One region of the Variovorax sp. 278MFTsu5.1 genome, then DNA from elsewhere that is predicted to be linked to it. Evidence: predicted binding sites of a transcription regulator. Region 1 holds the regulator's gene; each other region holds the start of a gene.
What was found. The regulator sigma-54, encoded in region 1, starts transcription at its own class of promoters, with help from an activator protein. The targets are predictions, from matches to a motif close to TGGCANGNAANCTGCTTT.
Positions count from the first base shown of each region.

Region 2: glnA (type I glutamate--ammonia ligase) is a predicted target of sigma-54. The motif match lies at 2,718-2,735, and genes of this name have one in related genera.
Region 3: ABL844_RS01535 (TorF family putative porin) is a predicted target of sigma-54. The motif match lies at 2,606-2,623, and genes of this name have one in related genera.
Region 4: ABL844_RS29165 (isopenicillin N synthase family dioxygenase) is a predicted target of sigma-54. The motif match lies at 3,499-3,516, and genes of this name have one in related genera.

Region 1 is NZ_CP157622.1:696,171-701,557, reverse strand. It holds gene ABL844_RS03090 (YceI family protein) at 1-422, shown strand, start outside; gene ABL844_RS03085 (LysE family translocator) at 439-1,086, shown strand; gene ABL844_RS03080 (phospholipase D family protein) at 1,097-2,701, opposite strand; gene rpoN (RNA polymerase factor sigma-54) at 2,712-4,310, opposite strand; gene lptB (LPS export ABC transporter ATP-binding protein) at 4,332-5,126, opposite strand; gene lptA (lipopolysaccharide transport periplasmic protein LptA) at 5,123-5,387, opposite strand, start outside.
Region 2 is NZ_CP157622.1:2,086,443-2,091,829, reverse strand. It holds gene glnL (nitrogen regulation protein NR(II)) at 1-570, opposite strand, end outside; gene ABL844_RS09375 (hypothetical protein) at 577-1,092, opposite strand; gene glnA (type I glutamate--ammonia ligase) at 1,257-2,672, opposite strand; gene ABL844_RS09365 (competence/damage-inducible protein A) at 2,819-3,619, opposite strand; gene ABL844_RS09360 (EI24 domain-containing protein) at 3,616-4,503, opposite strand; gene ABL844_RS09355 (sterol desaturase family protein) at 4,554-5,387, opposite strand, start outside.
Region 3 is NZ_CP157622.1:355,201-360,587, forward strand. It holds gene ABL844_RS01525 (serine/threonine protein kinase) at 1-817, shown strand, start outside; gene ABL844_RS01530 (YifB family Mg chelatase-like AAA ATPase) at 906-2,450, opposite strand; gene ABL844_RS01535 (TorF family putative porin) at 2,665-3,543, shown strand; gene glnK (P-II family nitrogen regulator) at 3,611-3,949, shown strand; gene ABL844_RS01545 (ammonium transporter) at 3,979-5,387, shown strand, end outside.
Region 4 is NZ_CP157622.1:6,265,298-6,270,684, forward strand. It holds gene rutB (pyrimidine utilization protein B) at 1-96, shown strand, start outside; gene rutC (pyrimidine utilization protein C) at 134-526, shown strand; gene rutD (pyrimidine utilization protein D) at 532-1,338, shown strand; gene ABL844_RS29150 (malonic semialdehyde reductase) at 1,335-1,937, shown strand; gene rutF (NADH-dependent FMN reductase RutF) at 1,952-2,509, shown strand; gene rutR (HTH-type transcriptional regulator RutR) at 2,647-3,351, opposite strand; gene ABL844_RS29165 (isopenicillin N synthase family dioxygenase) at 3,549-4,550, shown strand; gene ABL844_RS29170 (VOC family protein) at 4,565-4,951, shown strand; gene ABL844_RS29175 (BMP family ABC transporter substrate-binding protein) at 5,035-5,387, shown strand, end outside.

The DNA of each region.
Region 1 (5,387 bases):
CCAAGGACGGCTCGGTGCAGATCGACGGCACCGGCGCCAGCGGCAAGGTCGACATCACGATGGACATCAGCTCCATCAACACCGGCGTCGACCTGCTCAACCGCCACGTGCAGAGCAAGGACTTCTTCAACGTGGCCGAGTTTCCGACCGGCCGCTTCGTGGCCGACCGCATCGACTTCTCCGGCGACAAGGTGGTCGACGTGCCCGGCAAGCTCACGCTGATGGGCCAGACCCGCCCGGTGACGCTGAAGGCCGTGCGCTTCAACTGCTACCTGAGCCCGCTGATCAACCGCCAGGTGTGCGGCGGCGACTTCGAGACCACCGTGGAGCGCAGCGACTGGGGCATCACCTGGGGCCTGAACTTCGGCTTCGAGAACAAGGTGAAGCTGCTGGTGCAGGTCGAGGCGGTCAACGTGCAGTGACACCGGAGGCGACACCATGATGGACACCACCCTCGCCCTGCTCGGCATCGCCGGCGCCATGACCGTGGGCGCGATGAGCCCCGGCCCCAGCTTCGTGATGGTGGCGCGCACCGCAGTGACTTCGCGCGCCGACGGCCTCGCCGCCGCGCTGGGCATGGGCGCGGGCGGGCTGGTCTTCGCGATCGCCGCGCTGGCGGGGCTGCAGGCGGCATTCCTCGCGGTGCCGGCGCTGTACCTGGCGATCAAGGGGCTGGGCGGTGCGTACCTCGTGTACCTGGGTTTGCGCATCTGGCGTGGCGCGCGGCAGCCGCTGGCGGTGGCGCAGGAAGCCGGCGATCCGGCACAGCGCCCGCAGGGTCGGGGAAAGCGCACCTTCCTGCTGGGCCTGGCCACGCAGGTGAGCAACCCGAAGACGGCCGTGGTCTACGCGAGCATCTTCGCGGCCTTCCTGCCGCGCGAGGTGCCGCTGGTGCTGGCGCTCACGGTGCCGGCGGTCATCTTCTGCATCGAGACGGGCTGGTATTCGATCGTGGCGCTGGCGCTCTCTTCGGCGGCGCCGCGCTCTGCCTACCTGCGCTACAAGGTTTGGATCGACCGCGCAGCCGGCGGCGTGATGGGGCTGCTGGGGCTGCGGCTCGTGTGGTCGGCAGTTCGCGGCACCTGAGGCTGCAGAGCTACAGCAGGCTCTCGGGCGTCAGCGGCGCCAGGATCTCGAGCATGGTCCGGTCCCAGAAGCCGGAGTCGGGCTCCTCGGTCAGCACGGTGACCTTGCCGCCGCCCTCGTCGCTGACCCATTCGATGCGCGACTCGTTGCTGCCGTCGGCGAAGCGCAGCCTGTAGGCGCCCTGCTGCTTGAGCACGTCGATGAGCTTCAGCGCCTGTTGCGCCATCTCGGGGCTGCGAATGAACAGGCCGATCTCGGTGTTGTGCGTTTCCGAGCGCGGATCGAAGTTCATCGAGCCGACGAAAAGAATGCGCTGGTCGATCACCGCCGACTTGGCATGCAGCCGGCCCACCGAGGTGCCGAAGAGGCCCAGGCGCACGCTGCTGCGGGTGCGCTTGGTGCTCAGCTCGTAGAGGTCGGCGCCGAGCTTGAGCATGTCGGGCCGGTAGCGGCGGTAGGCGGTGTGCACCAGCGGCTCATCGGTGGCGGCCAGCGAGTTGGTGACCACGCTGATCTTCACGTTGCGCCCGCGGATCTCGCGCATCACGTCGAGCCCCGAGGCGCCCGGGATCAGGTAGGGCGAGACGATGGTCACTTCCGAGCGGGCGCGGCGCATCTGCTCGACCACGTTGTAGCGCACGCTGTCGACGTCCAGCAGCGGCACGCCGCCGTAGGAGGCCGTCTTGCCGATCACGCGCTCGGGCGAATCGGCATAAGCCTCGGCGGTGGTCCAGATCAGGCCGAGCTTGCCGGCGTCCAGGTCTTCGGCCATCGGGCTGTAGCCGAGCAGGTCGTTGGGCGCGGGCTTCGGCGGCAGGGGCGTGGTGTCGGGGCCGGTGGCCAGTTCGAAGCGCTTCTGCAGTTCCTCGCGCGGCAGGTCGCTGGCCACCACGGACTGGATCGGCCGCACGTAGACGCTGTTCCAGTACTGGTCGAACAGGCTGCCCAGGCGCGGGACCAGCGCGCCGGTGACGAAGGTGTCGAGGTCGATGAAGTTCTCGCCCGAGGTGCGCCTGAAGTACTGGTTGCCGATGTTGCGCCCGCCCGCCACCGCCATCGCGCCATCGGCGATGAACAGCTTGTTGTGCATGCGGCGGTTGACGCGGCTGAAATCGAAGAGCGAGGCGGTGAAGCGCTTCAGCAGGCTGCCGCGGCCGGCCGGGAAGGGGTTGAACAGGCGCAGCTCCACGTTGGGCGTGGCAGCCAGGCCAAGCAGCAGCTCGTCCTCGCCGGAGGTGTAGAGGTCGTCCATCAAGAGCCGCACGCGCACGCCGCGCTGGGCGGCGTCGCGCAGGGTGCGCAGCAGGTAGCGGCCGGTCTCGTCGTTCTCTATCTGGTAGTACTGCACGTCGAGCGTGCGCTGCGCGCGGCGCGCGAGCTGGATGCGCGTGTCGAAGGCGAAATCGCCGCCGGGCATCAGGCGGAAGCCGCTGAGGTCGGGGTCGGGCTGGGAGGCCAGCGCGATCTTGCCCAGGGCGGTGTCGGCCGAGACGGCGATGGTCTTGGTGGGCGGGCGCGGGGCCTCGTCGGGCAGGGTGGCGCAGCCGGCGAACAGCAGCACCGCCGCCATGGCGAAGACCCAATGCCCGGCGCGCGACATCAGGCCATGGCTCATCGGCTTCTTTCTAGAGTGCCTTGCGCAGGTTGGCAGGGGCGATGCGCAATGCTTCGCGGTACTTGGCGACGGTGCGGCGCGCGCACTCGATGCCCTGCTCCTTCAGCATCTCGGAGATCTGGCTGTCCGACAGCGGCTTCTTCACGCTCTCCGAGCCGACGAACTGCTTGATGAGCGCGCGCACCGCGGTGCTCGACGCGTTGCCGCCGGTCTCGGTGCCCAGCGCCGAGCCGAAGAAGTACTTGAGCTCGACCGTGCCGAAGGGCGTGGCCATGTACTTGGCGGTGGTCACGCGCGAGATGGTGGACTCGTGCAGGCCCAGCTCGTCGGCGATCTCGCGCAGCACCAGCGGGCGCATGGCGAGCTCGCCGTGCACGAAGTAGCTCTTCTGCCGTTCGACGATGGCGTTGCTCACGCGCAGGATGGTGTCGAAGCGCTGCTGGATGTTCTTGATGAACCAGCGCGCCTCCTGCAGCCGCTGCGACAGCGCCTGGCTGCCCTCGCCCTTGTGCGACTTGAGCGCGCCGGCGTAGATGTCGTGCACGCGCAGCCGCGGCATCACGTCGGGGTTGAGCATGACGCGGAACTTCACGTTGGTGCCGCGCCCGGTCTTGGTGACGATCACGTCGGGAATGACGACGTTGCGTTCCACGTCGACGAAGCTGCGGCCCGGCTTGGGCTCCAGCCGCGCGATGACCTGCAGCGCCGAGCGCACCAGCTCCTCGCTGCTGCGGGTGAGCGTGGCCAGGCGCTTGAAGTCGCGGCGCGCGAGCAGCTCCATGGGCTGCTTGCAGATGGCCAGCGCGGTCTTGCGGACCAGCTCCTCTTCCTCGGTCTCGTCGTCGCTCGCCATGGCGCGCAGCTGGATGCTCAGGCACTCCCCGAGGTCGCGCGCGCCGACGCCGGCGGGCTCCAGGCTCTGCAGCAGGCCGAGCGCCACCTGGAAGTGGTGCACGAGGTCGTCGAACTCGTCGTTGTCGTCACCGGCCAGGCCCGAGGCCAGCGCGGGCAGCGAGTCTTCGAGGTAGCCGTCGTCGTTGAGCGATTCGATGAGAAAGCGCAGCGCGGCGCTGTCGCTCTCGTTGAGCCGCAGGCTCAGCGCCTGGCGGTGCAAAAAGGACTGCAGCGACTCCTGGCTGCGCGCGAGCTCGGTGGCATCGGCGCGCTCGTCGTCGCCGGCGTTGTTCTGGCGCGCGGGCGCGTCGCCGCCCCATTCGCTGTCGTCGGGCGCCATGTCGACGGTGCCGTCGCCTTCCCAGTCGGGCTCGCGCTCGGCGACTTCGGCGGCGGGGCCGTCGGAGTCGGCGGCCGCGGTGCTTTCCGTGGACGAACTGGTGGTGCTGCTGCTCGCGGCCGAGGGGGTGAAGTCGCTCTCGCCTTCGCCTTCACCGCCGTCGTCGCGGGGGACCGGCGCGTCGGCTGTGTCGAGCCCGAATTCCTCGCGCACCGCTTCTTCGGCTGTGCGCTCGAGGAACGGGTTCTCGTCGAGCATCTGCTCCACCTCCTGGCTCAGCTCGAGCGTGGAGAGCTGCAGCAGCCTGATTGACTGCTGCAGCTGCGGCGTGAGCGCCAGATGCTGCGAAACGCGAAGGGACAGCCCTTGCTTCATGATGGAAACCGCCCCCGCGCCTTACATGCGGAAGTGCTCGCCCAGGTACACCCTGCGTACCTCGGCGTTGTCGACGATCTCCGAAGGCGTGCCTTGTGCCAGCACGTGCCCGTCGCTGATGATGAATGCGTGGTCGCAGATGCCCAGCGTCTCGCGCACGTTGTGGTCGGTGATGAGCACGCCGATGCCGCGCTCCTTCAGGAAGCTGATGATGCGCTGGATCTCGATCACCGCGATCGGGTCGATGCCGGCGAAGGGCTCGTCCAGCAGGATGAAGCGCGGCTGCGTGGCCAGCGCGCGCGCGATCTCGACGCGGCGGCGCTCGCCGCCCGACAGCGCCAGCGCGGGCGAATCGCGCAGGTGGTCTACGCGCAGGTCGGCCAGCAGGTCGCTCAGGCGCTCCTCGATGTGCTCCTTCGACAGCGGCACCATCTTGCCCTTCGCGTCGGGCTCGCTCTGCAGCTCGAGCACGGCGCGCACGTTTTCCTCGACCGTGAGCTTGCGGAAGATGGAAGCTTCCTGCGGCAGGTAGCTCAGGCCCATGCGGGCGCGGCGGTGGATCGGCATGTGGGCGATCGGCTCGCCGTCGATGGTGATGTCGCCGGCATCGGCGCGCACCAGCCCCACGATCATGTAGAACGAGGTGGTCTTGCCGGCACCGTTCGGGCCGAGCAGCCCGACGACTTCGCCCTTCTGCACGTCGAGCGAAACGTCCTTCACCACCGTGCGGCTGCCGTAGCTCTTCTTCAGGCCGCGCGCGACCAGGCGGCTGCCCGGTGCGCCGTTGGCGTCCTGCGTTCCTGCGGATTCGATCACTTGCGCGTGTCTCCCTGGTCACTTCCGAGCGTGGTGCTCGGGCGCAGGCCCTTGCCGGGTGCCGGGGTGACTGCCGGAGGCGGTGCCTTGGCACCACCGGCCGGGGCCGAGGCGCCCGCGGCCGGCGCGGTGGCGGCCTTCGGGGTGAGGATGGTTCTGACGCGTCCGCCCGGTGCCGAGGCGTTCACGGCGGTGTTCGGGGGCACGGTCGAGCCATTGACGGTGTAGGTGTCGTTGCTCTGGTCGTAGACGATCAGGGCG
Region 2 (5,387 bases), 1.4 Mb from region 1:
CCGGTCGACCAGCGTCTGCAGCCGGTCGGCCTCGTGGATGATGACCTGGGTGTATTCGACGAGGTCGCGCGATTCGACCTCCATCTGCAGCAGCTGCGCGGCGCCGCGAATGCCGCCCAGCGGGTTCTTGATCTCGTGCGCAAGGTTGCGGATGAGCTCCTTGTTCGCCTGCGCCTGGTCGATGAGCCGCTCCTCCCGGTCCTGCCGCACCTGCTGCTCCAGCGGCGACATTTCGATGATGAGCTCGCCCTTCTTCTCGCCGTGCGCGAGCGAAACCTGCACCGGCATCAGCTCGTGGTTCACGCGGCGCAGGAAGGCTTCGTAGCGCAGCGTGGCGAAGTCGTTGCTGCTCGCGCCGTCGATGGCCGTGCGCAGCACCTGCGGCTCGTGGAAGCACGCGCCGAACTGGGAGCCTTCGAGCGTGCGGCGCGATGTGCCGAGCGCGTCCTCGAGCCCCGCGTTGGCGAACAGTACCGAGCCCTTGCTGTCGACCACCGCGATCAGCGTGGACAGCAGGTCGAAGGACTGGAAGCGCGAATTGGCGCCGGCCGCCTTCTTCCCGAACACCATGGCGTCTTACTGAGGCTGCTTGGCGGGCAGCCGGGCGATCTCGCGGCGGATGCCGGCGATGTCGCTCTCGTTGCGCGCCAGCTCGGCCTTCATCTCGGCGACGCGGTCCAGGTATTTCTGGTAATTGCGGCCTTCGCTGCCCTGCTTCTCGGGCTCGCCGTTGTTGTATTCCTTCTGCAGCTCGGCCTGCCGCGCCTCGGCCTTCTTGAGCTCGGCCTCGAGCACCGCGCGCGCCTCGCCGTCACGGGCACGCTGGTCGACGCCTTCCACGCGGGGGCTGCCGGCCGGTGAACGCGCCGCCGAAGAGCCACCGCCCGAAGAGGAAGATGCGGAACCGCCGCCAGAAGCCCTCGTGCCCTGCACCACCGTGACGTTGCCGCCTTCCATCACCTTGCAGCCCTTCTGCTGCGCGATGGTGGAGTTGTTCGTGTATTCGTTGCCGCAGCGCCAGACGCGCTCCTGCGAAAGCGCCGGCAACGCGACCAATGAACCAGCCAGGAAAATGAGGGAAGCAGTCTTCATGTGTATCGGTGGAGAGCGGCGACAAAGGCGCATTTTCGTGCAATTCGACGGCAAAAGTGACCAGATGTTCCGCCCAAAAGAAAAAGGACGGCCGAGCCGTCCTTCATGACCCATCAGGCCTGCACCTCCCGTGAGGAAGGCGCATGCAGTCTGGGGGGAACCGATTACAGGGAGTAGTACATGTCGAACTCGACCGGATGGGTCGCCATGCGGAAGCGCGTGACTTCCTGCATCTTCAGGTCGATGTACGCGTCGATGTAGGCATCGGTGAACACGCCGCCCTTGGTCAGGAACGCACGGTCCTTGTCCAGGTTTTCCAGGGCCTGGTCGAGGCTGTGGCAGACGGTCGGGATCAGCGCGTCTTCTTCCGGCGGCAGGTGGTACAGGTCCTTGCTGGCGGCTTCGCCCGGATGGATCTTGTTTTCCACGCCGTCGAGGCCTGCCATCAGCAGGGCCGCGAAACCGAGGTACGGGTTCATCAGCGGATCGGGGAAGCGCGCTTCGACACGGCGGCCCTTCGGGTTGGCCACGAACGGAATGCGGATCGATGCCGAGCGGTTCTTGGCCGAGTAGGCCAGCTTCACCGGAGCCTCGAAGCCGGGGACCAGGCGCTTGTAGCTGTTGGTGCCGGGGTTCGTGATGGCGTTCAGGGCACGGGCGTGCTTGATGATGCCGCCGATGTAGTGCAGGGCGAAGTCCGAGAGGCCTGCATAGCCGTCGCCGGCGAACAGGTTCTTGCCGTCCTTCCAGACCGACTGGTGCACGTGCATGCCGGAGCCGTTGTCGCCGACGACGGGCTTGGGCATGAAGGTGGCGGTCTTGCCGTAGGCGTGGGCCACGTTGTGGATCACGTACTTCTGCAGCTGGACCCAGTCGGCGCGCTGCACCAGCGTGCTGAACTTGGTGCCGATCTCGAGCTGGCCGGCGTTGGCCACTTCATGGTGATGCACTTCGACCGGGATGCCCAGCGATTCGAGCACCAGGCACATTTCCGAGCGCATGTCCTGGAAGCTGTCGACCGGGGGAACCGGGAAGTAGCCGCCCTTGACCGCGGGACGGTGGCCGCTGTTGCCGTGCTCGAACTCCTTGTCGGTGTTCCACGAGGCTTCTTCGGATTCGATCTTCACGAAGCAGCCCGACATGTCGTTCTTCCAGCGCACGCCGTCGAAGACGAAGAATTCGGGTTCCGGACCGAAGTAGGCGGTGTCGCCCAGGCCCGATGCCTTCATGTACGCCTCGGCGCGCTTGGCAAGCGAGCGCGGATCGCGCTCGTAGGCCTTGCCGTCGGCGGGGTCGATCACGTCGCAGGTCAGGATCATCGTCGTCTCTTCGAAGAACGGATCGATGTTGGCGGTGTTCGGGTCGGGCATGAGCTGCATGTCCGAAGCTTCGATCCCCTTCCAGCCGGCGATGGACGAGCCGTCGAACGCGTGGCCCGAGGTGAATTTGTCTTCGTCGAAAGCCGAGACCGGCACGGTCACGTGCTGCTCTTTGCCGCGGGTATCGGTGAAGCGGAAGTCGACGAACTTGACCTCGTTTTCCTTGACGAGCTTGAGTACATCGGCGACGGTCTTTGCCATCAGTTTCTCCTGAGTTGGATGGTGGTTAGGAATACAGGGACGTGGGATGCAGTTTCTGTGCCATTGTCGCCTCGCCGGATGAGGCTTCGATGGCCGCCATGGAACCCAAATGAAGGCGGAAATTCACTATTTTGGTGCATTGATTTTTATCGCACCAATTCGGGGCCGAGCTTGGCGTCAAAAGTGTGCAGGCCTTCGATGAGCTGGGCATAGGCGGCGTCGAGCCGGCCCGCGTCGCCCTTGACGCCCAGTTCGATGTGGCGGCCGTAGGTCGGGTGGTCGACGCTGGGCAGGCTGAACACCTTGACGCCGGCATGGGTGGCCTCGATGGCTTCCATGAGGGGGGTCAGCGTGGCCTCCATGGCACCGAAAACGATCACGGACTTCTCGGCGACCGCGTTGCTGGCGAACAGGCTGGCGTAGCGCCCGTCGAGCACCGATTCGATCATCGGCCAGGCCATGACGGGAAAACCCGGCACGAAATGCACGTCGCCCACGCTGAAGCCCGGGATCTTGTTGTACGGGTTGTAGATGAGCGTCGCGCCCTGAGGGAACACGCCCATGTTGAGCCGGTGCACGTTGTCGGCCCGGTCGGGCTCGTAGGGAACGCCCTGCTCGCGCGCGGTGTCCTGCATGCGCTCGCGGATCAGCAGCTCGGCCTCCGGATGCAGCGCCAGCGGCACGCCCAGCGCCCTGGCCGCGCACTGGCGGGTGTGGTCGTCGGGCGTGGCGCCGATGCCGCCGGTCGAGAAGACAACGTCGCCCGAGGCGAAGGCGCGCTGCAGCGCCGCCGTGATGCGGGCGGGCTCGTCGCCCACGTATTCGGCCCAGTCCAGCTGCAGGCCGCGGGCGGCGAGCAGCTCGATGACCTTGGACATGTGCTTGTCGGCACGCTTGCCGGAGAGGATCTCGTCGCCGACGACGATGAGACCGAATGCGCGAGTCATGGAGAACCCCATTGGGAAAGAGCGGCCTTGCTGGCTTCATCGGCCTCGATGGCGGGCGTGCCGCCGGCCGCGGATGCTTCCGCCGCCGCGCGCCGGGCGCGCAGCTGCGCGAGCGCGTCGAGGCAGTAGTGGGCGAACCAGAGCGCCGAGAAGGCGAAAACCAGTGTGTAGATCCAGATGGCGATCGGCACAAGCACGAAGAAGGCGGCGGCGAACAGCAGGCCCGACGCCCAGACGATGCTGGGCGCGGCGCCCAGGTAGCCGCACAGCACGCCGATGCACAAGAGCGGCACCCGGTGCGCTCGGATGAGCGCGGCGCGCTCCTCGGGGCTGGCATGCTCGGCCAGCGCGTCGAAGCTCATCACGCGGTAGGTGAGCCAGCCCCAGATCAGCGGCGGCAATATCAGCACCAGCGGAGGAATGAGCCACAGCGGCATCGACACCACCAGCGCGATCACCGCCAGCACGGTGGCGGCCAGCGAGCGCGCCACGCTGCCGAGGAAGGAAGCGCCCTTCTTCTGCTCCAGCCCCGGAAAACGCCGTTCGCCGACCAGCTTCGTCAACGCGGGAGCCATGAAACCGGCCACGATCAGCAGGCAGACCACCACGATCACCGGCGTGGCGGCGAACACCACGACCAGCGATGCCAGCACGGAAGTGACATCGCCGGAGAAGAGACGGCCGAGCCACGACCAGAAGCTCGACAGCAGCGGCCAGGCGTCGAGCGCGCCGCGCGTCCAGACCACGGCCGCGTCCCAGTAGAAGTAGCCCAGCGCCGCGGCCAGCACGATCATGAGCCCCAGCGGCAGCAGCGACAGCACGATCACGCGCGGCAGCATGCAATAGGCGACCGCGCGCCAGAAGGAGTCGAGGAGCAGGCGCATGAGGCAGCGAGGATAACGCCTCGGGCGCGCGGTTCAGGGCCCGGAGCCCCTCAACCGCGACCGACCATTCGCTTCAGTCCCAGCCATTGCTGGGCCCAGAAGCCGCGGCCGTAGTCGCGCACGCGGCCGTCGGCACGGGGCTCCACCTGGTCGCGGATGCCGGTCGGGTCGTAGCGGTTATCGAAGTTGGCGGTGCGAAAGAGCATGTCCCACCAAGGCAGCAGCACGCCGAAGTTGTGGCCGCCGAGGGTGGTGGGGCCGTTCGATTCGTGGCCCAGCCCGATGCTGTGGTGCAGCCGGTGGAAGCGCGGGCTGATCCACAGCCGCTCGCCGATGGCGCCGAAGCTCAGCCGCAGGTTGGCGTGCTGCAGGCTCTCGCTGAGCTGGGTGAAGGCGACGAAGGCGATGAACTGCCCCGGCGCCACGCCGATGAGCTGCGCGACGATGACGATCAGCGCGTCGTGGATGATGTCGTCGAGCAGGTGATTGCGGTCGTCGCTCCACATCGTCATCTGGCGCTGCGAGTGATGCAGCGAATGCAGCCCCCACCACCAGTTGAACTGGTGCTGGCCCCGGTGGATCCAGTAGCCCACGAAATCGAGCACCACGAGGTAGATGGCGAAGGCAACCCAGGGAATGTCGGTGACGCCCGGCCACACCTCGTCGAGGTGGAAAGTGCCCCACCCCGCCGTGCGCAGCACGCCCATGGCGTCGTCGAAGAAAGGCTGCAGCGTGAAGAACATCGCCAGCCGGAACAGCCCCAGCCGGTGGATCAGCGTGTAGAGCACGTCGATGCGGATCGCGTGGCGGTCGACCACCGGCTCCGCCGAACGCCAGCGCTGCAGCGGCCCGATGATGGCCAGCAGCACCAGGATCTGGATCAC
Region 3 (5,387 bases), 340 kb from region 1:
CGCGCTCGTCGCCGTGGGCGCGTGGATCGGCCTGCGCCTCACTTCGGGCATGCAGCCGCAGGAGCCCAAGACCGCGATGGTGCCGGTGCCGCCGCCCAGCGATCCGATGTCGACCAGCGCAGCGCCGCCGGCAGCGATGCCGCCTGCGGCCACGACCGGTACCGCCACGCCGCCCGCCACCGACGGCGTGCCGCCGGCCGTGGCCGGCGGTGCCGCGGCGCAGCCCCCGGCCGCGGCGGCCAGCGCGCCCGCAGCATCCACCGGGCCTCTGGCGCCGCTCGAGAACGTTCCGGTCACCACGCCCGGGACTGCGCCGGCGACGCCCGCAACACCGGCCACGCCGCCCGAATCCGCATTGGCCACCGCCGAAGCCGAGGACTGGAACCTCGCGCAGAGCGAGAACACGCGCGAAGGCTACGAGGCCTACCTGCGCCGCTACCGCCGCGGCCTGCACGCCCGGGAGGCGCGCAACGCCATCGCCGAGATCAACCGCGTCTCGCCGCCTTCGGTGCCCGTTGCCCCCGGCACACAGCCGCCCGGAACCACGGTCGCCGGCGCCACGCCCGGCACGCCTGGCGCCACCGCCACTCCGCCCGCGGCGCCCGGCATGGGCCGCGTGCTGTTCAACGTGCGGCCTTGGGGCCAGGTGTTCGTCGACGGCGCCGACCGTGGCGTCAGCCCGCCGCTGAAGTCGCTGTCGCTGCGCCCCGGCATCTACAACATCGAAGTGCGCAACGGCGACCTCGAGGTGTACCGGCAGCGCGTGACGGTGCAGGACAGCAAGTCGGCGCCCGTTGTGAGCCACGAGTTCAAGTAGCCGGATCCTGCGGCCCTGCCGGCTCCGGGCCGCGACCCGCCTCGGGGTTACGTGCGCGAGGCGGGAGCGCGCTCTTGCATATCTCGCTTTAGGCGGCCCCGCGCAACGCCCTTCGATACTGCACCGCCTCCGCCAGGTGCCCGACCTGCACGGCCTGCGACCCGGCCAGGTCCGCGATCGTGCGCGCCACCTTCAGCGCCCGGTGCGTGCTGCGCGCCGACCAGCCGAGCTTGGCGGCCGCGTTGAACATGAACGCGCGCGCCGCGTCGTCGAGTGCCGCATGACGGTCGATGGCTGCGCCTTGCAGCGACTGGTTGGCATGGCCCTGGCGCTGCATCGCGCGCTCGCGCGCGGCGACCACGCGTTCGCGGATGCTGTCGGTCGATTCGCCCGCGGGCGCCTCGAGCAGCAACTGCGCGGACACCGGAGGCACTTCGATGTGCAGGTCGATCCGGTCGAGCAGCGGGCCGCTGAGCTTGCCCTGGTAGCGCGAGACTTGCTCGTGCGTGCAGCGGCAGGGCCTGGATGACGAGCCGAGATAGCCGCAGGGACATGGGTTCATCGCGGCGACGAGCTGGAAGCGCGCCGGGAATTCGGCGCGCCGCGCGGCGCGGGCGATGGTGATGGTGCCGGTCTCCAGCGGCTCGCGCAGCGCTTCGAGGGCGGATCTGGCGAACTCGGGAAATTCGTCGAGAAAAAGGACTCCATGGTGCGCGCGGGAGATTTCACCGGGCCGTGGCGGGGAGCCCCCGCCGACCAGTGCCACCGCGCTCGCCGTATGGTGCGGCGAGCATGTCGGCCGCACCCGCCACCGCTCGGTCGCGAAGCGCCCACCCAGGCTGGCCACGGCCGCGCTCTCCAGTGCCTCGTCGATGTGCATCGACGGCAGCAGCCCCGCGAAGCGCTGGGCGAGCATCGACTTGCCCGAGCCCGGCTCGCCCACCATCAGCAGGCTGTGGCCGCCCGCCGCGGCGATTTCGAGCACGCGCTTGACGCCCGTGTGTCCCTTCACTTCCGCAAGATCGGCGTAGCGGGGCGGGTTCGTGTCGGGCGCGGCCCGGATGCGCGCCCAGCCGTCGTCCGCGGTGTCGGGCAACTGTGAAGCTTCGTCATCGGTGGCCACGAACTGGCGCACCACGTCCAGCAGATGCCTGGCGCCGTACACCTCGCCGCCTGGTACCAGCGCCGCCTCCTGCGCACTTTCCAGGGGCAGCACCAGCCGCGTAGCGACGCCGCGCGTGTGCAGCGCGAGCGCCATGGCCAGCGCGCCGCGCACGGGCCGCAGCTCGCCCGAAAGCGAGAGCTCGCCGGCGAACTCGTGGCCGGCGAGCTTCGCGTTGTCTATCTGGCCGCTGGCCGCGAGGATGCCCAGCGCGATGGGCAGATCGAAACGTCCGGAGTCCTTCGGCAGGTCGGCCGGCGCGAGGTTGACCGTGATGCGCTTGTTGTTGGGGAACTCCAGCCCCGCGTTCTGCAGCGCCGAGCGCACGCGCTCTCGCGCCTCCTTGACCTCGGTCTCGACCAGGCCGACCAGCGTGAAGCTGGGCAGGCCGTTCGCCAGATGCACCTCAACCGTGACACTGGCCGCTTCAAGACCCAGCAAGGCGCGGCTTTGCACCAAAGACAGTCCCATTTCTCTCCCTCTCCCCAAGATGGTGCGCGTTTTTTGAGCATTCCCGCGGTGGTGCGGCGCACCGTGCATCTGCAACCACTCGCAACAGCTGTTGTAACGATTTGGCTCTCAACCGCGCCGCGGACACGGCTGCAAGGCGCGGCATTCGTGCACTTTGGCACGCTCCCTGCTTTGAGCCTTCCGGTCCAACCACACACTTGCGAGGAGTTCCCTGATGACGCACCGTACCGCCGCCCAGGCGCTGATCGTTCTGGCCACCGCATTGACCGCGTCCGGCGCGGCCCTGGCGCAGACTGCAACGACCGACGCCGCAGCAGCGCCTGCGGCAGCTCCCGCCCCGAATCTGACCGGCAACGTGTCCATCACCACGAACTACAAGTTCCGTGGCCAGGACCAGGACATGATCGGCAAGAACGACTACGCCAAGACCAAGGGCTTCAAGCCCGCGATCCAGGGCGGCCTCGACTACGCCTTCGGCGACAGCGGCTTCTACGTGGGCAACTGGAACTCGAGCGTCAACTGGCTCAAGGGCAACAGCATCGAGATGGACGTGTACGGCGGCTACAAGTTCAAGGCCGGCCCGCTGGACATGGACGTCGGTGCGCTCACCTACATCTACCCGGGCAACTCCTCGGGCAACACCACCGAGCTGTACGTCGGCGCCACCTACGCGAACGACAGCTTCGGCTCCTTCACCGCCAAGTACTCGCACACCGTGTCGAAGGATTACTTCGGCTACGCCGGCAACAAGGCCGGCTCGGGCCTGAAGGGCACGAACACGGGCTACCTGAACCTGTCGTACAGCAAGGAGATCGTGCCCAAGGTCACGCTGAAGGCCGCGGTGGGCTTCACCAACATGTCCAGCGACATCCGCAGCCTGGGCTACAAGAGCTACGTCGACTACAACATCGGCGCGAGCTACGACTTCGGCAACGGCCTGTCGCTGACCGGCTCGGTGCAGGGCGCCAACAAGAAGAACTCGTACCTCGCGGTGAGCAACCCGGGCGTCGACTACGGCTTCGGCACCTTCGGCACGACCTACTACTCGCCGAACAAGGCCCGCTTCATCGTCACGCTGACGAAGACGCTGTAAGCCACACAACAACGAGGTGCGGCCCAAGCTGCCGCGCCACTTCATTTCCATCCGAAGGAGAAAACTCATGAAGCTGGTCACAGCCATCATCAAACCGTTCAAGCTCGACGAAGTGCGCGAAGCGCTGTCGGCCATCGGCGTGCAGGGGATCACCGTCACCGAGGTGAAGGGTTTCGGCCGCCAGAAGGGCCACACGGAGCTCTACCGCGGCGCTGAATACGTGGTCGACTTCCTGCCCAAGGTCAAGATCGAAGCGGCCGTCTCCGACGACCTCGTCGATCGCGTGATCGAGGCGGTGGAAGGCGCTGCGCGCACCGGCAAGATCGGCGACGGCAAGATCTTCGTCTACAACCTCGAACAGGTCGTTCGCATCCGCACCGGCGAAACGGGCCGCGAAGCCCTCTGATCGAGTCCTGGCCCGAAAGAACAACGACTATGAAAAAACTGCTTGTCTCTCTTGCGCTCGGCTTGAGCGTGTTGGCTGCCGGTACCACCGGCTTCGCGCAGACTCCTGCAGCGGCCACGGCCGAGGCTCCGGCCGCGTCGGCACCCGCTGCCGCCGCGCCCGCCCCTGCTGCTGCTCCCGCAGCGGCAGCCGCCGATGCAGCCCCGGCTGCGCCCGCCGCGGCCCCCGCTCCGAAGATCGACTCCGGCGACACCGCCTGGATGCTCACTTCGACCCTTCTCGTGATCCTGATGACCATCCCCGGCCTTGCGCTGTTCTATGGCGGCCTGGGCCGCTCGAAGAACATGCTGTCGGTGCTGATGCAGGTCTTCGTGATCTTCTCGCTGATCAGCATCCTGTGGGCCGTCTACGGCTACAGCCTGGCCTTCTCGGGTGACGGCAACTTCTTCGGAGGATTCGACAAGATCTTCATGAAGGGCATCACGCAGGAGACCTTCGGCGCGCTGACCACGATTCCCGAATATGTGTTCGTCGCCTTCCAGGGCACCTTCGCGGCCATCACCGTGGCGCTGATCGTCGGCGCCTTCGCGGAGCGCGCCAAGTTCTCGGCCGTGCTGCTGTTCTCGGTGCTGTGGTTCACCTTCAGCTACGTGCCGATCGCCCACATCGTGTGGGGCGGCGGCCTGCTGGGCAAGGACGGCGCGCTGGACTTCGCCGGCGGCACCGTGGTGCACATCAACGCCGGTGTGGCCGGCCTGGTCGGCGCCTACATGGTCGGCAAGCGCGTCGGCTACGGCAAGGAAGCCTTCACGCCTCACTCGCTCACGCTCACCATGGTCGGCGCATCGCTGCTGTGGGTCGGCTGGTTCGGCTTCAACGCCGGCTCGGCCGGTGCTGCCAACGCCGTCGCCGGCCTGGCCTTCGTGAACACGGTGCTCGCCACCGCCGCCGCGGCCCTGTCGTGGATCCTGGGCGAGAGCCTGCACAAGGGCAAGGCCTCGATGCTGGGTGCGGCATCCGGTGCCGTCGCCGGCCTGGTGGCCGTCACGCCCGCCGCCGGCTTCGTCGGCCCGATGGGTTCGATCGTGCTGGGCCTGCTGGCCGGCCTGGTCTGCCTGTGGGGCGTGGGCGGCCTGAAGCGCATGCTCGGTGCAGACGACGCGTTCGACGTGTTCGGCGTCCACGGCGTGGGCGGTATCCTGGGTGCCATCCTGACCGGCGTGTTCGCTGCCAAGGGCCTGGGCGGCACCGGCGGCGCGACGCCCGACACCTTCGCGATGGGCGCACAGGTCTGGATCCAGATCAAGAGCGTGCTGCTCACCGTCGTGTGGTCCGGCATCGTGGCCTTCATCGCCTACAAGATCGCCGACCTGACCCTCGGCCTGCGTGTGTCGGAAGAAGAAGAGCGCGAAGGCCTCGACATCTCCTCGCACGGCGA
Region 4 (5,387 bases), 1.3 Mb from region 1:
TTCTTCGGCTGGGTGTCCACGACGGAGCACTTCTGCAGCACCTTCGCGCCCTCTCTTGCCACCCAAACCACTCCGGCCGAAGCGGCCGTTGCCTGATTTCCCTTCCCATCTTCTTCACCAAGGACTTTCCAGCATGCCCAAGCAAGCCATCATCCCTCCCGGCACCGGCGTTCCCATCGCTCCCTTCGTCCCCGGCACGCTCGCCGACGGCGTGCTCTACGTGTCGGGCACGCTGCCCTTCGACAAGGACAACAACGTGGTGCATGTGGGCGACGCGAGCGCGCAGGCAAGGCACGTGCTCACCACCATCAAGGGCGTGGTCGAGGCCGCCGGCGGCACCATGGACGACGTCACCTTCAACCAGATCATGCTCAAGGACTGGGCCGACTACGCGAAGATCAACGCGGTGTACGCCGAGTTCTTTCCCGGCACCAAGCCCGCGCGCTACTGCATCCAGTGCGGCCTGGTGAAGCCCGACGCGCTGGTCGAGATCGCGTCGATCGCGCACGTGGGCAAGAAGGCCTGAGCTTCATGAGCGCGCTGCACTACGAGGTGCACGGACCGTCCGATGCAGTGGCCACGGTGCTGCTGTCGTCGGGCCTCGGCGGCTCGGCCGGGTTCTGGCAGCCGCAGCTCGGCGCGCTGATCGCCGCAGGGCATCGCGTCATCGCCTACGACCAGCGCGGCACCGGCCGCAGCCCCGCCGCGCTGCCCGAGGCCTACGCCATCGCGCACATGGCGCGGGACGTGATCGAGATACTCGACGCGACGAACACCTCGCGGTGCCACTTCGCGGGCCATGCGCTAGGCGGCCTCGTCGGACTGCAGCTCGCGCTGGATGCGCCTTCGCGCATCGCGAGCCTCGCGCTCGTCAACGCGTGGTCGGAGCCCAACCCGCATTCGGCGCGCTGCTTCGATGCACGGCTCGCACTGCTGGGCGCATGCGGTCCGCGCGCGTACGTCGAAGCGCAGCCGATTTTCCTGTACCCCGCCGCATGGGCCGCCGAGAACGCGCAGCGCGTGGCCGACGAAGTCGACCATGCCTTCGCGCACTTTCCCGGCGAAGCCAACATGCGCGCGCGCATCGCCGCCCTGCGGGCCTTCGACGTGGATGCGCGCCTCGCCGACATCTCTGCGCCCACGCTCGTGGCCGCAGCCAGGGACGATGTGCTCGTGCCCTGGACCTGCTCGCAGCGCCTGGCCGACGGCCTGCGCGACGTCACGCTCGACTTCGTGCCGCACGGCGGCCACGCGCACTGCGTGACCGAGGCCGAAGACTTCAACCGCAGCCTGCTCGACTTTCTTTCGCGGGTCAGTGCACCCGCCGTTCCAGCATGACCACCACCATCTCTTCCACACTCGACGACGCCGCGCTCTCGCTGCTCTTCACCGGCGCGCGCAGCCACAACGGCTGGACCGATGAACCCGTTACCGATGCCCAGCTGCAGCAGATCTACGCACTCGCGAGCCTGGGCCCCACCTCGGCCAACTGCTCGCCCGCGCGCTTCGTCTTCGTGCGCACGCCCGAAGGCAAGCAGCGCCTCGCGCCCGCCCTCTCCAAGGGCAACCTCGACAAGACCATGGCAGCGCCCGTCACCGTGATCGCCGCGTGGGACCGCAAGTTCTACGACAGGCTGCCCACGCTGTTCCCGCATGCCGATGCACGCAGCTGGTTCACCGGCAGCCCCGAGGCCGCGCACGAGACGGCCTTTCGCAACGCCAGCCTGCAGGCGGGCTACCTGCTGCTCGCGGCGCGGGCGGTCGGACTCGATGCGGGCCCGATGTCGGGCTTCGACAAGGCGAAGGTCGACGCGGCCTTCTTCGAGGGCACCGACTGGACCGTCAACTTCCTCATCAACCTCGGCCACGGCGACGCGTCGAAGGTGTTCGGCCGCCTGCCTCGGCTGTCCTTCGACGAGGCCTGCCTGCTGGCCTGAAGGAGTCACGCGAGATGCTGCACAACGCCATGGCCTCGAACCCTGCTCCATCGTCACCCAACCTTGCCCTGTTGCCGCAGGGCCTGCAGAAAGCCGACTACCGCAACGCGATGGCGCGGCTGGGCGCGGCGGTGAACATCATCACCACCGACGGCCCCGCAGGCCGCGCGGGCTTCACCGCATCGGCCGTGTGCAGCGTGACCGACGAGCCGCCGACGCTGCTGGTATGCCTGAACCGCTCGGCCTCGGTGTACCCGGCGTTCAAGGCCAACGGCGTGCTGTGCGTGAACGTGCTGGCTGCCGGGCACCAGTCGCTCTCGGCGCTATTTGGCGGCAAGACGCCGATGGACGAGCGCTTCGCCGCCGCGCGATGGGGCAGCAAGACCACCGGTTCGCCGATGCTCGACGACGCGGCCGTGTCCTTCGACTGCCGCGTGGTGCACGCGACGAGCGCGGGCACGCACGACGTGCTGTTCTGCGAAGCCGTCTCCATCGCCATCGGCGGGGCGGCGCAGGGGCTCATCTACTTCGATCGCCGGTATCACGAGATCGCTGCGCCGCCGCAGCACTGACCCGTTTTCTCCCCTCTCCCCTCTCCCCTCGGGGAGAGGGTTAGGGTGAGGGGGCAACGGCGCTCGCAACAGCAGCAGTGACTTTCAGGCCGCCACCCTCACCCCAGCCCTCTCCCCAAGGGGAGAGGGAGCAAGACTCAGCGCGGCACGATGCCCTGCAGCACGATGCGCTGAACGTTCTCGACGGTCTGCTCGAAGAACCCTTCGTCCTCCAGCGTATGCCCCGACAGCGCCTGCACCTGCACGCCGAAGTCCGCGTAGTGCTGCGTCATCGCCCACAGCGCGAAGATCAGGTGATGCGGATCGACAGGCGCCAGCTTGCCTGCATCGATCCACGCGCGGATCACTTCCGATTTCTTCTCCACCAGCGTGCGCAGTTCGCGATCGAGCTCGTCGCGCAGCAGCGGCGCGCCCTGGATCATCTCCAGGCAGAAGAGCCGTGACGCGTCGGGCCTGTCGCGCGAGACCACCAGCTTGCGGCGGATGTAGTCGCCGATGGCCTGGGCCGGATCCTGCTCGGCGCTGAAGCCGCGCAGCGGTTCGAGCCACAGTGCGAGCAGGTCGCGCAGCACATTCACGTAGAGCTCTTCCTTGTTCGCGAAGTAGTAGAGCAGGTTGCTCTTCGACACGTCGGCGCGTGCGGCCACCTGGTCGATGGAGGTGCCATGCAGGCCGAAGCGCGAGAACAGCCCCAGCGCGGCGCCCAGGATCGCGCTGCGCTTGTCCTCTATCTGACGCAACCGGCGGTTCACTGCGGAAGCGCTTCGCACCGCGGGCTTCGCGCGCTTGCGCGCCGGGCTCTCCTTGCCGGCATTCGCAGCCAGCGCTTTTGTCTTCGGCATCTTCCCTCGCTCTTGATCTGATCGTGAATCGACAAACGCGCACCACTGTAAGGCCACGGTGCATCGCCTTGCGCCGCGACCGCCTTCGCAACGCATTCCCGCGCACCATGCTGACGCGACGGATGCTGTTTGTCCATTTGGTCCAACTGGCACAGACGTTGCATGGCGAAAGGCATGCCAAGCATGAGGAACCTGCCATGACCCTGCTTTCCGTACCCATCATCGATCTCGCGCCCTACTTCGCCGGCACCGCCGAAGGCAAGGCGGAGGTAGCGAAGAAAGTCGACGAAGCCTGCCGCAGCATCGGCTTCCTCGTCATCACCAACCACGGCATCTCGCCGGAGCTGATCTCGCGCGTGTCCTCGCTCTCCCGCAAGTTCTTCGACATGCCGCTGGGCGAGAAGCGCAAGGTCGATCGTCCGCGCGAGGACGCGGTGCGCGGCTACAGCGCGGTGGGCGAGGAAGGCCTCTCCTACAGCCTCGAGGAAGCGGCGCCTGGCGACCTGAAGGAGTCGTTCTCCATCGGCCCCTCGAACGTGCCCGACGACGACTACCACCGCGGCCCCGCCGCCGGCCCGCACTTCGAGCCCAACAGCTGGCCGCCCATCGAGGGCTTCAAGGAGGCCTACGAGCAGTACTTCGAGGCGATGAGCGATCTCTCGCGCTCGCTGATGCGTGTCTTCGCGCTCGGCCTCTCGCTGCCCGAGACCTTCTTCGACGACAAGATCGACAGGCACATCAGCATGTTCCGCGTGCTGAGCTATCCGCCGCAGCGCGAGCAGCCGCTGCCCGGCCAGTTGCGCGCGGGCGCGCACAGCGACTACGGCAGCCTCACCATCGTGCTGCCCGACGACAAGGGCCTGCAGGTGTTCAACAAGGCCGGCCAGTGGGTGGACGTGCCGCAGGTCGAGGGCGGCCTCGTGGTCAACATCGCCGACCTCATGATGCAGTGGACCAACGACCAGTGGGTGTCCACGCTGCACCGCGTGATCAACCCGCCCTTCGAGGTGGCAAGCACCAACCGCCGGCAGTCGCTGGTGTTCTTCCACCAGCCCAACTACGACGCGATGGTCGAGTGCCTGCCGAGCTGCCTCCCACCGGGCGAAGAGCCGAAGTACGCGCCCATCTCCTCGGGCGACCACCTCACCTCGAAGTTCGTCAAGCAGACGACCTTCGGCGGCACCAAGGTCACGGCCTGAGCCCCTCCGAACCCATGGCCCATCTCTCCTACGTCAACGTCTTCGCCAAGGACGTGGTCGCGCTCAGCGGCTTCTACCAGCGCGTATTCGGCTTCAAGGAGATCGAGGCGATCCGCTCGCCCATCTTCCGGGGGCTGGACACCGGCAAGTCGAGCCTCGGCTTCAACGCGCTCGATGCCTACGAACTGCTGCACCTGAGCGAGTTCTCCGACACGCGCGGCGTGAAGTTCCTGCTGAACATCGACGTCGACAGCCAGGCCGACGTCGATCGCATGGTGCCCGTCGCGCTCGAGGCCGGCGCCACGCTCGTGAAGGCGCCGTACGTCACCTACTACAGCTGGTACCAGTCGGTGCTGCTCGATCCCGAGGGCAACGTGTTCCGCATCAATTTCATGATGTAGCGGCGCGCGGCCTTCCTTCCCTCTCTTCTCCCTCTTCCGCCTTCCTCTCCCTCGTCTTCACGCTCCTCACGAAAGGTTGCTCCATGCCGCGCATTTCCTCCAACGGCCCGGCCCTCGGCCTGGCACTGACGCTCGCAGCCTGCGGCGCCTCGTTCTCGCTGCCGGCCGCGGCCGACGGCTTCACGCTGAAGGACAAGCCGAAGATCGCGATGCTCTACTTCGGCCCCAAGAACGACGGCGGCTGGACGCAGGCCTTCGACGAGGCCCGCGTGAAGATCGAGAAGGAGATCGGCCAGAAGATCCAGTTCGTGGAGAACGTGCCCGAGGACGCCTCGGCCATCAAGCCCGCGGCGGAGAAGTTCATCCAGCGCGGCGCCAACATCGTGATCGGCACCGCCTTCGGCTACTCCGACAGCTTCAAGGACCTGGCCGCGAA